DNA from 3 places in the Janthinobacterium sp. BJB301 genome. Region 1 is predicted to be linked to each of the others. Evidence: predicted binding sites of a transcription regulator. Region 1 holds the regulator's gene; each other region holds the start of a gene.

Evidence for each region. Region 1 encodes NrdR, which represses ribonucleotide reductase genes. Its sites were predicted from a motif close to CACNANATNTNGTG; they were not measured.
Region 2: a site for NrdR is predicted at 2,327-2,340, ahead of CSQ91_RS17055 (ribonucleoside-diphosphate reductase subunit alpha). Genes of this name have one in related genera too.
Region 3: a site for NrdR is predicted at 2,476-2,489, ahead of CSQ91_RS02460 (ribonucleoside triphosphate reductase). Genes of this name have one in related genera too.

What each region holds. Positions count from the first base shown of each region.
Region 1 covers NZ_PDZJ01000001.1:35,213-40,027, reverse strand. Annotated here, with positions in the region: gene CSQ91_RS00220 (pilus assembly PilX family protein) at 1-354, opposite strand, end outside; gene CSQ91_RS00215 (PilW family protein) at 367-1,344, opposite strand; gene pilV (type IV pilus modification protein PilV) at 1,341-1,910, opposite strand; gene nrdR (transcriptional regulator NrdR) at 2,140-2,601, opposite strand; gene glyA (serine hydroxymethyltransferase) at 2,746-3,993, opposite strand; ZMP/ZTP riboswitch at 4,105-4,229, opposite strand; gene ybgC (tol-pal system-associated acyl-CoA thioesterase) at 4,545-4,815, shown strand, end outside.
Region 2 covers NZ_PDZJ01000002.1:826,432-831,246, reverse strand. Annotated here, with positions in the region: gene CSQ91_RS17075 (cytochrome C assembly family protein) at 1-191, shown strand, start outside; gene CSQ91_RS17070 (PP0621 family protein) at 188-448, shown strand; gene CSQ91_RS17065 (sigma 54-interacting transcriptional regulator) at 560-1,624, shown strand; gene ampD (1,6-anhydro-N-acetylmuramyl-L-alanine amidase AmpD) at 1,602-2,213, shown strand; gene CSQ91_RS17055 (ribonucleoside-diphosphate reductase subunit alpha) at 2,605-4,815, shown strand, end outside.
Region 3 covers NZ_PDZJ01000001.1:544,449-549,263, forward strand. Annotated here, with positions in the region: gene CSQ91_RS02450 (anaerobic ribonucleoside-triphosphate reductase activating protein) at 1-494, opposite strand, end outside; gene nrdD (anaerobic ribonucleoside-triphosphate reductase) at 484-684, opposite strand; gene CSQ91_RS02460 (ribonucleoside triphosphate reductase) at 681-2,429, opposite strand; gene CSQ91_RS02465 (hypothetical protein) at 2,553-2,963, opposite strand; gene ubiU (ubiquinone anaerobic biosynthesis protein UbiU) at 3,126-4,163, shown strand; gene ubiV (ubiquinone anaerobic biosynthesis protein UbiV) at 4,173-4,815, shown strand, end outside.

The DNA.
Region 1 (4,815 bases):
CGGCGCACCCGGGGCTGCCGGCAGGCACAGGCCCAGTGCTCCCCCTTCGCCGCAGCCGTCCGCAAACCCTGCCGCACTGCCAGGTGCGAAGAGGCTGCTGCGCCCCGGTGCGCCGGGCAAGCCTTCGATATCGTTTTGCGCATCCACCAATGCCTCCTCCGCCGCCTGAAACGCGATCTGCCTGTCGCGCTCGCCCCGTGCCGCCTTTTCGCCCTGCAAGGCCATCTGCGCCGCCGATATGCCCAGCAACAAGATAATCACCAGCAGGCACAGCACATACACGAGGGTGGCGCCGCCGCGGCGCCCACGAAGTGCACGACAAGGTACGCAACAGCGGACGCCCGCGCCAGCCATCGCGCCGCCCGCCTAGGCCGGCCCGTTGCGCAGCATGATGCTCGTCTGCGCCAGTTGCCGCAGCCGGGAGCGCGTTGCGGCGGGCAAGGACGCGCGCGCGATGCGCACGCCCGTGTCCCCGGCGCCGTGCGCCTCGGCATACGCCTTGCCGAACAGATCGAACTGCGCCGGCCCCAGTTCCGCCATCTTGTCCGCCTGGCCCGCCTCGCCATGCAATAGCAGCGCCACGCGCACGCTGGCCACGCGCTTCCAGTGCGTGCGCCGGTGAAAATCGCGCTGACGCGCGGCCGCGTCCGCGCCAACCAGCACCAGCGCCGCATCGTAGGCGTCGAGCGCGCTGGCGTTGACATAGCGGTTCGCCACGCCGTCGGCCGGCGTATCCGTGTCGAGGCCATACAGCACCTGGAAGCCGTCGACGCCGCGGATGATGGCGTCCGCGCCCCAGCCGTTCGCGCCACGGTATTTGCAGCGCAATTCCCCCTCGCCATCGGCACCCTGCGCTACATAGAAAATGCTCCAGCCCCGCTGCGCCTCCGTTTGCGCGGCGCCCACGCCAAAACCCGCGCAATTGAGCACGGAACCGTCGCCGCCCTCTTCCTTGCCAGCGCCGTAATAGCGCAAGGCCAGCACATCGCTGCCATGCAGGGCGCCGGGCAGCGCGCCGCTGATGCCTTCGCTGTTCTTGCCCAGGCTGCGCGCGTCGAGTCCGGCCACATTGGCGCTGTCGTCATCGGCATGGGCGACGGGCGCGGCGCTGCTATCCCAGTTCACGTACGCCGTCTGGCGCACGGCGCGGGCGATGGTATCGAGCGCATAGCGGCCGCTGTCATCCAGCCGCGCGCTGGAGGACTGGTCGCCATAGCTGCCGCTGGCCGCCAGCAACACGCTACTGGCCGCCAACATCAACAGCGCACCGAGCGACAGGGCCACCAGCAATTCCACCAGGCTCATGCCACGATGCCGGCGCCACGCGGCAGGCACGCGGTTCATGCCCCGCCTCCGCCCAGCTGGAATGCCAGCCTGGGCAGCGACTCGCCTGCCGCATTCTCCGCGGACGAGCCATCGGGCAGACGGGCGCGCCAGCCCAGCTTGATGACGATGGGCGCCCCCTTGCCGCCGCTGCAAGCCCAGTGCAAACCCTCGGCAGCGGCGTCCCACGCGGCGAGGTCCCGGCAAATGTGCAGACGCGCGCCGGGCAAGGCCGCATGCAGCCGTTGCTTCCATTCGGCGATATCGAATTGCGCCAGTTCAGCCGCACCGCAGGCGGCGGCACCGAAGCAGTCCGGCGCACCGCCGCCAGCGTCGGCGCCGTCCGCCGCCGCGTACGTCACGTTCAGGTAGGGATTGCCCGCATCGGGTCCATTCATGAGCACGCTGTTTGCGCGCATGCGCTCGGCTATGCCGGCGGCCAGTTGCACGCCCGCCGACAACAACGCCGACTCGTGGCGCGCGCGCAGGGCGTTCAGTTGCAGGATGCTGGCACCGAGCAGGCCCAGCGCCAACAGCAGCAGCGACACGAGCACCTCGACGAGGCTGCTGCCACCCGCAGGAAACATAGTGCGACCGCCATTGCGCATGCGCTACTCCCTTCCGCAGAAAGAGTCGCAAGAACAGGCGGCCCAGCTACAAGATAGGCGCGCGCAAAAAACCGGATCTGCGCTAGCGCAAACAGGAAGGCGATAAGGTGAGAAGAACAGCGTTGAATTGATCAGGCCGCTTGCCAGGCGAACGCTGGCATGGTGAAAACGGGGCGCATGAGCAGCCCCGTTGTCGGCGAAGTGAACGTCAGGGCTTGCGTGCCTGTCCCACTTCGGCAATCGCATCCTGGAACTCGGCCAGGTCTTCGAAGTTCTTGTAGACGGAGGCGAAGCGGATGTAGGCGATCTTGTCCAGGCGCTTCAATTCTTGCATGACGAGTTCGCCGATATAGCCGGAATCGACTTCGCGCAAGCCGCTGGTCAACAGTTTTTCCTGGATGGACGCGATGGCCGTATCCACGGAGGCGGCCGCGACGGGACGCTTGCGCAAGGCCAGCATCAAACTGCCGCGCAACTTATCCGCAGCGAACTCCGTCCGGCTGCCATTCTTTTTGACGACGGCCGGCATGATAAGTTCAATGCGCTCGTACGTGGTAAAACGCTTGTCGCATTTGCCGCAACGGCGGCGGCGCCGAATGGCATCCCCTTCCTCCGATACGCGCGTATCGAGAACCTGGGTGTCGCCGTGCTGGCAAAATGGACATTTCATGGGCTGGCTACAACTTTATAGTAATAATTACGGGAAATCGCCGCCCTTGTACAAAGGGCGCCCGAATCACTCCGGGCGCCCTTGGGCACGACTGGAATGTGTCATACAGAATCTTACTCCGTATGACACATTCTGGACAAATAATTATGCTCCGTATACCGGGTGCGCGTCGGCCAGCACTTTCACGGCCGCTTTCACGCGCTCGATGGTGGCGGCGTCATGCGGATTGTCCAGCACGTCGGCGATCAGGTTGCCCACTTCTTCCGCTTGCGCTTCCTTGAAACCGCGCGTCGTCATCGCCGGGCTGCCCAGGCGGATGCCCGAGGTGACGAATGGCTTTTGCGGGTCGTTCGGGATGCCGTTCTTGTTGCAGGTGATGTGCGCGGAACCGAGGATGGCTTCGGCTTCCTTGCCCGTCAGGTTCTTGGCGCGCAGGTCGACCAGCATGACGTGCGATTCGGTGCCGCCGGACACGATGCGCAGGCCGCGCTTGATCAGGGTTTTCGCCAGCACGTCGGCGTTCTTGATCACTTGCTTCTGGTATTCGACGAATTCAGGGCTCAGCGCTTCCTTGAAGGCGACGGCCTTGCCGGCGATCACGTGCATCAGCGGGCCGCCCTGGATGCCAGGGAAGATGGCCGAGTTGATGGCTTTTTCGTGTTCGGCCTTCATCAGGATGATGCCGCCGCGCGGGCCGCGCAGGGATTTATGCGTGGTCGAGGTGACGAAGTCGGCGAACGGCACCGGGTTCGGGTACAGGCCGGCGGCGATCAGGCCGGCATAGTGGGCCATGTCGACCATGAAATACGCGCCAACTTCCTTGGCGATCTTGCTGAAGCGTTCGAAGTCGATCTTTTTCGAGAACGCCGACGCGCCAGCGATGATCAGTTTCGGCTTGCGTTCGCGGGCCAGGCGCTCCATTGCCTCGTAGTCGATGTCTTCTTCCGCCGTCAAGCCGTAGGAGACGACGTCAAACCATTTGCCGGACATGTTCAGCGGCATGCCGTGGGTCAGGTGGCCGCCTTCGGCCAGCGACATACCCATGATCAGGTCGCCTGGTTTCAGCATGGCGAAGAACACGCCCTGGTTCGCCTGCGAGCCGGAATTCGGCTGCACGTTCGCGCATTCGGCGCCGAACAGCTGTTTCACGCGGTCGATAGCCAGTTGCTCGGCCACATCGACGTATTCGCAGCCACCGTAGTAGCGCTTGCCTGGGTAGCCTTCGGCATATTTATTCGTCAGCTGCGAGCCTTGCGCTTCCATTACGGCTGGCGACGTGTAGTTCTCCGACGCGATCAGTTCGATGTGGTCGTGCTGGCGCGTATTCTCTTTTTGGATGACGGCGAACAATTCAGGATCGACGTTGGCGAGGTTGTGATCTTTTGCAAACATGTAAAAACTCCAAGTATGAGGGTGCTTGTACTGGCAGGTTGGATCGAATGAGGGGAGCCGGCGTTAAGTGAATAACAACATTGGACAGGCAGCCTCTTCGTGCTTTTCCATAGTGGCTACCCAGGCGAACGGCTGATGAAAAATCTCACGTTTCCCGGTGGATGCCCACCTTTCGCCGGTTTGCCGATCGCCATTCATGGAGATCGCCCGACTTTTCGCCAGTCACGTGAGACGTAATGGAAGCCAAATTGTAAGTTAAGTGCCCAAATTGAGCAAGGAATGCAACCGTGCGGCTATAATCGCCGCGCGCCACCCCAGCCAGGGTGCGGCCACAAGCTGCCCCGGGGCATGACTGCGGCTTTTAAGCTGAACTTAAACCTGGCCATGGCATGTAAGCGTATGTTACGAAGCTTGCCATTGCACACGCCGGATTTACAATGCTGCGGTGCAACTTATATGCAGCTTTTGCATGGCTTTCCAGCAAGCGCCCACAGTCACAAGAAGAAAAATCGCGTAAAATGTTGCTCAATCTCACTACTGGCGCAATAAACATGCCTTCAGTCTTTACCTGGAACGTACGTGTCTACTATGAAGACACCGACGCCGGCGGCATCGTCTATTACGCAAATTACCTGAAATTCTTCGAACGCGCGCGTACCGAATGGCTGCGCGCCATCGACGTGGGCCAGCAGGCATTGCTGGAGCAGCACGATGCAATGTTCGTTGTCAAAAGCGTCAACGCCGACTATCATGCGCCAGCCAGGCTCGATGACACGGTAAGATTAACCTTAAGCATAGAAAAAATGGGGCGCGCCTCCATCG
Region 2 (4,815 bases), on a different contig from region 1:
GGGATCACAAATCCGTGTTTACCATGCTGTCGTGGCTGTTGTTTGCCGCGCTGCTGGCAGGCCGCCGCTTTCGCGGCTGGCGCGGCAAGACGGCCCTGAGTTTTACCCTGGCCGGTTTCGCCACCTTGCTGCTGGCCTATGTCGGCAGCCGTTTTGTACTGGAAGTGGTTTTACACCGAGGATTCGCATGACACGTGTTTTATTCTGGCTGGCGCTGGTATTCCTGGTGCTGTTCGCTATCCGCAGCAAGATCCGGAGCATGCAGCAACGGGCCCGCGCGCAGCAGCAACAGCAGCCGAATCCGTTTGCGCCGCCGGGCCGGCCGCAGGAATTGCCTGATGCCGAACTGATGCTGTGCTGCGCCCATTGCGGCGTGTACTACCCGGCCTCCGAAAACGTGCAGGCCAAGGGCCACGATTACTGCAGCCACGCGCACGCCACCTTGTAAGGGCGTGCCGGCGCGCGTTGCTCATCCGTATCGTAACGGCCTCCGGCACCCGTCCGGCGTAGCATCTGCAGCAGGCGGTTCGTCGCCGCCATTGCAGAAAGGCGCGCTCCCATGTCCCGTCCCAGCCCGCAGACCGTCACCGCCGCCGGCATGCCGCCGGCGCCGCAACTGAGCGGCAACTCGCTGCCCATGCAGGCGCTGCGCGCGCAGATCGGCCGCATCGCCCACTGTGGCGCGCCGGTGGCCATCCGCGGCGAATCGGGCACGGGCAAGGAACTGGCGGCGCGCGCCATCCATGCGCAGGGCGCGCGCGCCAGCTTCCCGTTTATCGCCGTCAACTGTGGCGCCATTCCCGAAGCGCTGATGGAAGCGGAATTCTTCGGCTGCCGCCCGGGCGCCTATACGGGCGCGCTGCACGAACGCCAAGGCTTGTTCCAGGCAGCCCACGGTGGCAGCCTGCTGCTCGACGAAGTCGACGACCTGCCGCTGGCCATGCAGGTGAAACTGTTGCGCGTGCTGCAGGAGCGCCGCGTGCGCAAGCTGGGCGGCAGTACTGACGAGGCAGTCGACGTGCGCATCCTGTGCGCCAGCCAGCATGGCCTGGGGCGCGGCGTGGCGGCCGGGACGTTTCGCCAGGACCTGTTTTACCGCCTGAATGTGATCGAGCTGGCACTGCCGCCGCTGCGCGAACGGCGCGGCGATCTGCAGGTATTATGTGAGGTGATCCTCGCGCGCCTGTCGCCGCGCCGGGCAGTGAGCCTGGCGCCGCCCGTGCTGGCGGCCCTTGCCGCGTATGCGTTTCCCGGCAATGTGCGCGAACTGGAAAACGTGCTGGAGCGGGCGCTGGCCTTTGCCGACGGCGGCGTGATCGCGCTCGAGGGGCTGGCCTTGCCGCCGGCGGTGGGCAGCATGCCGTCGCGGGCGCCGCCGGCCTTGCCGGAGCGGCAACTGTGCCTGCCCGGCATGGCGGCGTATGGCGTGCCCCCCGTCTTGCCGCTGGACATGTATTTGCGCCAGGCCGAGCGCGACATGATCATGCTGGCGCTGGTGCAGGCGCGCTACCACCGCGCGCGGGCGGCACGCCAACTGGGCCTGAGCGTGCGCCAGTTGCGTTACCGCATGCAGAAATTGACGATACAGGAAGCCCTACTTGATGAGCGCATGGACGATAGATGAAGACGGCTGGTGCGATGGCGCGCTGCGCTATGACTCCCAATACTACGATGCGCGACCGGACGGCGCGCAAGTCGATTTGCTGGTGATCCATAACATCAGCTTGCCGGGCGGCCACTTTGGCGGACCGCATGTGTCGGACTTGTTTACGGGCCGGGTAGATTATAATGCCGATCCTTCTTTCGCCGACCTGCGTGGCTTGCAAGTCTCGGCGCACTTTTTTGTGCGGCGCGATGGTGCGTTGCTGCAATATGTTTCTGCTGATAAACGTGCCTGGCATGCCGGCGCGTCCACCTTCGAGGGACGTCCGCAGTGCAATGGCTATTCCATCGGTATCGAAATGGAAGGCGCGGACGATGTGCCCTTTCAGCGGCGGCAATACCATGTCCTGGCGGCGCTGACGGTGGCGCTGGCGGCGCGCTACGGGCTGTCCCAGGTGCGCGGCCACGAGCATATCGCGCCGGGAAGGAAGACGGATCCGGGACCGTTTTTTGACTGGCATTTTTACCAAGTATGCTGGCTGGAAACCTTGCGCGGGCAGCCTGCGTTAGCGCTTACTTCGCGGGGATTGGGCTTTCCATCCATGCCCTGAAAAGTCAACCGAAATCGTATAAGAAAAGACAAAAAATTACGCTGGCGGATGCCGGAAAACTATTGCATCACCCTTCGATGGGTACTACAATTAGTGCAGAAGTTGGATGTAAAGACTATATCTAGTGCCATCACAGACGTTTTCAGAATTATTGTCAAAGCTATCCGGATTGCTGATAAAGCACTGGAACTGGCGGTTTATCACCCTTGATCGTGTTTCGCGCCAGCCGGGCAGTGCGGTGTGGCGAGATGGATACTGACCTGTTTTATGCACTATGAATTTACTATTTAGCAACAAATACCTGAAGAAACCCTGACCATCGGGCGTTCTATTCAACAACACACGCGGCAGCAAAACTGCAGGCTGACTTTAGCTGACAACGGGAGCTTCAATGCAATCACCACAAGATATTTCCATCCATCCAACGCCAGTATCGCCAGCGCCAGGCGCGGCCAACAGTGTGGCGAGCACGGGCGCGGCATTGGGCGACTATCGCATCATCCGCCGCAACGGCGCGGTGGTGGCATTTGAGCCTTCGAAGATCGCCATCGCCATGACCAAGGCGTTTTTGGCCGTTAACGGCGGCCAGGGCGCAGCCTCGGCACGCATCCGCGAACTGGTGGAACAACTGACCGACGGCGTCGTCGCCGCGCTGGTGCGCCGCCATCCGGGCGGCGGCACCTTCCATATCGAAGACGTGCAAGACCAGGTGGAACTGTCGCTGATGCGTTCGGGCGAACACGACGTGGCGCGTGCCTACGTGCTGTACCGCGCCAAGCACATGGAAGAGCGCCGCCTGCAGAAGGAAGCGCAAGGCGCCTCCGCGCAAGTCACCGCGCCCCAGCTGAACGTCACCGACAACGGCGTGCGCCGCCTGCTGGACATGCAGGAAGTGCGCGACCTGATCAACGCCGCCTGCGCCGGCCTGGAAAAGCACGTCGATGCCGACGCCATCCTGGCTGAAACAGTGAAAAACCTGTACGACGGCGTGCCCGTCGAAGAGCTGCACAAGTCGGCCATTCTGGCGGCGCGCGCGCTGATGGAAAAAGACCCGGCCTACAGCCAGGTCACGGCCCGCATCCTGCTGCACACGGTGCGCAAGGAAGTGTTCGGCAAGGAAGTGCCGCAAGCGGCCGCTGCCGCCGAATACCTGACGTATTTCCCGCAATACATCGCCAAGGGCATCGCCGCCGAGCTGCTGAACCCGGTACTCGCCAGCTTCGACCTGGAACGCCTGGCCAAAGCCATCGTGGCCGACCGCGACTTGCAATTCGGCTACATCGGCCTGCAAACCCTGTATGACCGCTACTTCCTGCACATCCAGGACGTGCGCATCGAAATGCCGCAAGCGTTCTACATGCGCGTGGCCATGGGCCTGGCGCTGAACGAGGCGGACCGCGAAGCGCGCGCCATCGAGTTCTACAGCCTGCTGTCCTCGTTCGACTTCATGAGCTCGACGCCGACCCTGTTCAACTCGGGCACCCTGCGCTCGCAGCTGTCGTCGTGCTACCTGAGCACCGTCTCGGATGACCTGGAAGGCATCTACGACGCCATCAAGGACAACGCGCTGCTGGCCAAGTTTGCCGGCGGCCTGGGTAACGACTGGACGCCAGTGCGCGCCCTGGGCGCCCACATCAAGGGCACCAACGGCAAGTCGCAAGGCGTGGTGCCGTTCCTGAAAGTGGTGAATGACACGGCCGTGGCAGTCAACCAGGGCGGCAAGCGCAAGGGCGCCGTTTGCGCCTACCTGGAAACCTGGCACATGGATATCGAGGAATTCCTTGACCTGCGCAAGAACACGGGCGACGACCGCCGCCGCACGCACGACATGAACACGGCGAACTGGATTCCCGACATGTTCATGAAGCGCGTCATGGAAAAAGGCGAATGGACCCTGTTCTCGCCGTCGGACACGCCAGACCTGCACGACAAGGTCGGCAAGGCTTTTGAACAGGCTTACGTGGGCTATGAAGCCAAGGCCGCCGCCGGCGAAATCCGCGTCTTCAAGAAGATCGCCGCGCTGGACCTGTGGCGCAAGATGCTGTCGATGCTGTTTGAAACGGGCCACCCATGGATCACGTTCAAGGACCCTTGCAACATCCGCAGCCCGCAGTCGCACGTCGGCGTCGTCCACAGCTCGAACCTGTGCACGGAAATCACCCTGAACACCAGCAGCGATGAAATCGCCGTCTGCAACCTCGGTTCCGTGAACATGCCGGCGCACATGAAGGAAGGCAAGCTCGATCACGTCAAGCTGGCCAAGACCATCCGTACCGCCATGCGCATGCTCGACAACGTCATCGACATCAATTACTACGCCGTTGACAAGGCGCGCAATTCGAACATGCGCCACCGTCCGGTCGGCATGGGCGTGATGGGCTTCCAGGACTGCCTGCACATGATGCGCATCCCGTTCGCCTCGGACGCCGCCGTGTCGTTTGCCGACACCTCGATGGAAGCCGTTTGCTACTACGCCTACCTGGCGTCGACGGAACTGGCCGAAGAGCGCGGCCGCTATGAATCGTATGCAGGTTCGCTGTGGGACCGTGGCATCCTGCCGCAAGACTCGGTCAAACTGCTGGCCGAAGAGCGCGGCGGCTAC
Region 3 (4,815 bases), 510 kb from region 1:
TGGGTGGTGGTGCGGCATTCGTAGGCGACGCCGCTGGCGAGGATGGCGTCCAGGCAGGCGCGCGCCGGGTCGCCGCTGCCGGCCACGCGGGTCACATGACGATAGTCGGCAAACGGCGCCTTGATGTCGAAGCCGACCCAGTCGACCAGGGGCAGCACTTCCTGCAGGCGCTGCGGATAGATGCAGGCCGTGTGCAGGCCGATGCCGAATCCCAGTTCCCTGACGTCCTGCATGGCCCGCCCCAGCGCCGGGTCCATGCACGCTTCGCCGCCGCTGAAGACGACGGCGTCGACCAGGCCTGCGCGGCGGCGCAGCCAGGTCAACACGTCGTGCCAGGGCATGGCGCCTTCCGGCGTGCGCGCCTGCAGGTGAGGATTGTGGCAATAGCCGCAACGCCAGGGGCAGCCCTGCACGAACACCACGGCCGCCAGCTTGCCAGGGTAGTCGGTGGCGGAAAAGGGCGTCAGGCCGCCCACTTTCAAATCAGCCGCCATGGCAGGCGGGCAGGCCAACCCGCGCGCTCGCTTCCGTAAAGTACTGGCGCTCGTGGAATTCGCCCTGCTTGCCGATGTTGAACGAGGCGACGGGCCGGTGATAGCCCATCACGCGGGTCCAGATTTCGCAGCGCTGGCGTTCGGTGTCGAGCAGGGTGATGGCGGGAGTGAAGTCGGGACGTGCGTTCATGGCGTTTCCTTGAGTGGGTGAGCGAGATCGGACTGCTTGCGCGCGATCAGTTCCGCGTCGCAGGTGGGACAGAATTCATGTTTGCCGGCCAGGTAGCCGTGGCGCGGGCAGATGGAAAACGTGGGCGTGACCGTGATATAGGGCAGCGAGAAGCGGCTCAGGGCGCGTTTCACCAGCTCGCGGCAGGCATTCGCGTCCGATAGCGCTTCCGTCATGTACAGGTGCAGCACCGTGCCGCCCGTGTACTTGCGCTGCAGCGCGTCCTGCAATTCCAGCGCCTCGAACGGGTCGTCCGTATGGCCGACGGGCAGCTGCGACGAATTCGTGTAGTACGGGTTGTCGACCGTGCCCGCCTGCAGGATGGCGGGGAAGCGCTTGCGGTCTTCGCGGGCGAAGCGGTAGGTCGTGCCTTCGGCCGGCGTCGCTTCCAGGTTGTACATATGGCCCGTCTCTTCCTGGAAGGCCACCATGCGGGCGCGTACGTGGTCGAGCAGGCGCACGGCCAGCGCGTGGCCTTCTGGCGTCGTGATGTCCCAGGCGTCGCCGCTGAAATTGCGGATCATCTCGTTGATGCCGTTCACGCCCAGGGTGGAAAAGTGGTTGCGCAGGGTGCCAAGGTAGCGCTTCGTGTACGGGAACAGGCCTTGCTGCATCAGTTCTTCGATGGTGCGGCGCTTGATTTCCAGGCTGGTCTTGCCCAGTTCCAGCAGGCGGTCCAGGTCCGCCATCAGGGCTGGCTCGTCGCCGCGCCATCGGTGGCCCAGGCGCGCGCAGTTGATCGTCACCACGCCCAGGGAACCCGTCTGCTCGGCGGAACCGAACAGGCCGTTGCCCCGTTTCAGCAGTTCGCGCAAGTCCAGCTGCAAGCGGCAGCACATGGAGCGGATCATGTTCGGCTTGAGTTCCGAATTGATGAAGTTCTGGAAATAGGGCAGGCCGTAGCGGGCCGTCATCTCGAACAGGCGTTCGGCGTTTTCGCTATGCCAGTCGAAATCCTCGGTGATGTTATAGGTGGGGATGGGGAAGGTGAAGACTCTGCCCTTGGCATCGCCCGCCATCATGATCTCGATGTAGGCGCGGTTGATCATGTCCATCTCCACCTGCAGCTCGCCATAGCTGAAGTCCATTTCCTGGCCGGCGATGACGGGAATCTGCTCGCGCAAGTCGTCCGGGCAGACCCAGTCGAAGGTGAGGTTGGTGAACGGCGTCTGCGTGCCCCAGCGCGATGGCACGTTGAGGTTGAAGATCAGTTCCTGCATGTACTGGCGCACGTCTTCGTAGCGCAGGCTGTCCTTGCGGATGTAGGGCGCCATATAGGTGTCGAAGGAGCTGAACGCCTGCGCGCCGGCCCACTCGTTTTGCAGGGTGCCGAGAAAATTGACGATCTGGCCGATGGCGCTCGACATGTGCTTGGGCGGACCGGATTCGATCTTGCCCGGCACGCCATTCAAGCCTTCGTGCAGCAGGGTGCGCAGCGACCAGCCGGCGCAATAGCCGGCCAGCATGTCGAGGTCGTGGATGTGCAGCGCCGCTTCGCGGTGCGCCGCGCCCACTTCCGGCGGATACACCTGGTCCAGCCAGTAGTTGGCGATGACCTTGCCCGACACGTTGAGTATCAGGCCGCCCAGCGAGTAGCCCTGGTTGGCGTTGGCGTTGACACGCCAGTCGCGCCGCTCCAGGTATTCATTGATGGACGCGGCGACATCGACCTGGCCGCGTGTGGGGGAAACTGCATTTGTCGTCATGAAACCTCCAATAAACACAACATGCGGTGTTTTTATGGAGATTAATCACTAAATATAGTGGCGTCAAAGGGCGCGTGCAGTTGCGTGACGAATCCTTGATGCAGGTGAAAAAAGCGCCCCCGTTTACTTTTTCGCGCGGCCCTGGCGCAGGATGAAGTAGCTCAGGCCAAAGTACGCGGCGGCGCAGACGGCGATGCTGATGGCGGAGGCGGGCAGCACGTGCGCCCAGATTTCCAGCGGCGAGAAGGTGCTCCAGCTGGCGACGCGGATATCGAAGGTGACGTAGTTCGCCAGCAGCCAGTAGACGGCCAGCAAGCCCGTGCTGATGGCGATCTGGCGCGGCACCGGCATGGCGCGGCGCGCGAAGACGGCTTGCAGGAACAGCAGCAGCACGCCCGGATACGCGCCCAGCACCTCGGGCGACAGCACGGACAGGGTCGCGTCATCGTAGCCGTCGGCCGGCGCGGCCCACTGCACTTGCAGCACGGTGAGGAACAGGGTGAGCAGGAAGATCAGCAGCGGTTTGCGGGGCATGGCGGGCAATCGAAGAGGGAGAAAAGGGGGGCATTTTACAGCCAGGTCAAGCAAGTTGAACGCGCGCCAGCCATGCATGCATTCCTTCACCTGCGTCAAGGACTGGGCAGCATGGGCGGGGCTATAGTCTGCACCCTGAGCCGATACAGGACTGTGAATATCATGATGCTTGAATCAACCACCGCCACCCGCGTGGCCGGACCGCTGGAACTGGTCTGCCCCGCCGGCAGCCTGCCCGCCTTGAAAGCGGCCGTCGACAATGGCGCCGACACCGTTTACCTAGGCTTTCGCGACGCCACCAATGCGCGCAATTTCGCCGGCCTCAATTTCGACGAGAAGGCCATCGCCGAGGGCGTGCGCTACGCCCACCAATATGGGCGCAAGGTGCTGCTGGCGCTGAATACCTATCCACAGCCGCACAACTGGGCCGTGTGGCGCAGCGCCATCGACCGCGCCGCGCAGGCCGGCATCGACGCCATGATCGTGGCCGATCCGGGCCTGATGGCCTACGCAAGTGAGCATCACCCGCAGCTGCGCCTGCACCTGTCCGTGCAGGGCTCGGCCACCAACTACGAAGCCATCAATTTTTACCATGAGCACTTCGGCATCGCCCGCGCCGTGCTGCCGCGCGTGCTGTCGATGGCGCAGGTGGAGCAACTGATCGCCAAGACGGAAGTCGAGATCGAGGTCTTCGGCTTCGGCTCCCTGTGCGTGATGGTCGAAGGGCGCTGCGCGCTGTCGTCGTATGCGACGGGCGAGGCGCCGAATACCCATGGCGTGTGCTCGCCGGCGAAATCCGTGCGTTGGCTGGAAACGCCGAACGGCCTCGAATCGCGCCTGAACGGCGTGCTGATCGACCGCTATGCGCCCGGCGAAAACGCCAGCTATCCCACCCTGTGCAAGGGCCGTTTCGAAGTCAATGATGAAGAGTATTACGCCATCGAGGAGCCGGCCAGCCTGAATACCCTGGCGCTGCTGCCGCAACTGATCGCCATGGGCGTGCGGGCCGTGAAGATCGAAGGACGCCAGCGCAGCCCCGCCTACGTGGCGCAGGTGACGCGCGTGTGGCGCGAGGCGATCGACGCCTGCCGCGAAGGCAATGCGCGCTACGCCGTCAAGCCGGGCTGGATGGCGGCCATGGACAAGCTGGCCGAAGGCCAGCAGCACACATTAGGTGCTTACCACAGATCTTGGAAATAGAGGATGAACATGCTGAAGCTTTCACTGGGCCCCTTGCTGTACTACTGGCCACGCGCCACCGTCTTCGAGTTTTACCAGCAGATCGCCGGCACCGCCGTCGATATCGTGTATCTGGGCGAAACCGTCTGCTCGCGCCGGCATGAGGTGCGTCTGGCCGACTGGCTCGATATCGCCGACATGCTGGCCGCCGCCGGCAAGGAAGTGGTGCTGTCGACGCAGGCGCTGATCGAGGCGGGCGCCGAACTGGCGACCCTGCGCCGCATCACGGGCAATGGCCGCTACGGCGTCGAGGCCAACGACATGGGCGCCGTGCACTGCATGGAAAAGGGCACGCCCTTCGTCGCCGGTCCCCATTTGAACCTGTTCAATGGTCCCAGCCTGCAACTGCTGGCGCGCCTGGGCGCGCGGCGCTGGGTGATGCCGCTGGAAATGGGGCAGACTGCGCTGGCCGAGATGCAGCGCCAGAAGCCGGAAGGGCTGGAGACGGAAGTCTTCGCCTACGGCCGCATGCCGCTGGCGTTTTCCGCGCGCTGCTTCACGGCGCGCAACCGCAACCTGCCGAAGGACGATTGCGGCTACAGCTGCCTGGAAGAGCCGGACGGCCTGCTGCTGCGCACGCGCGACGAAGTGCCATTCCTCGTGTTGAATGGCA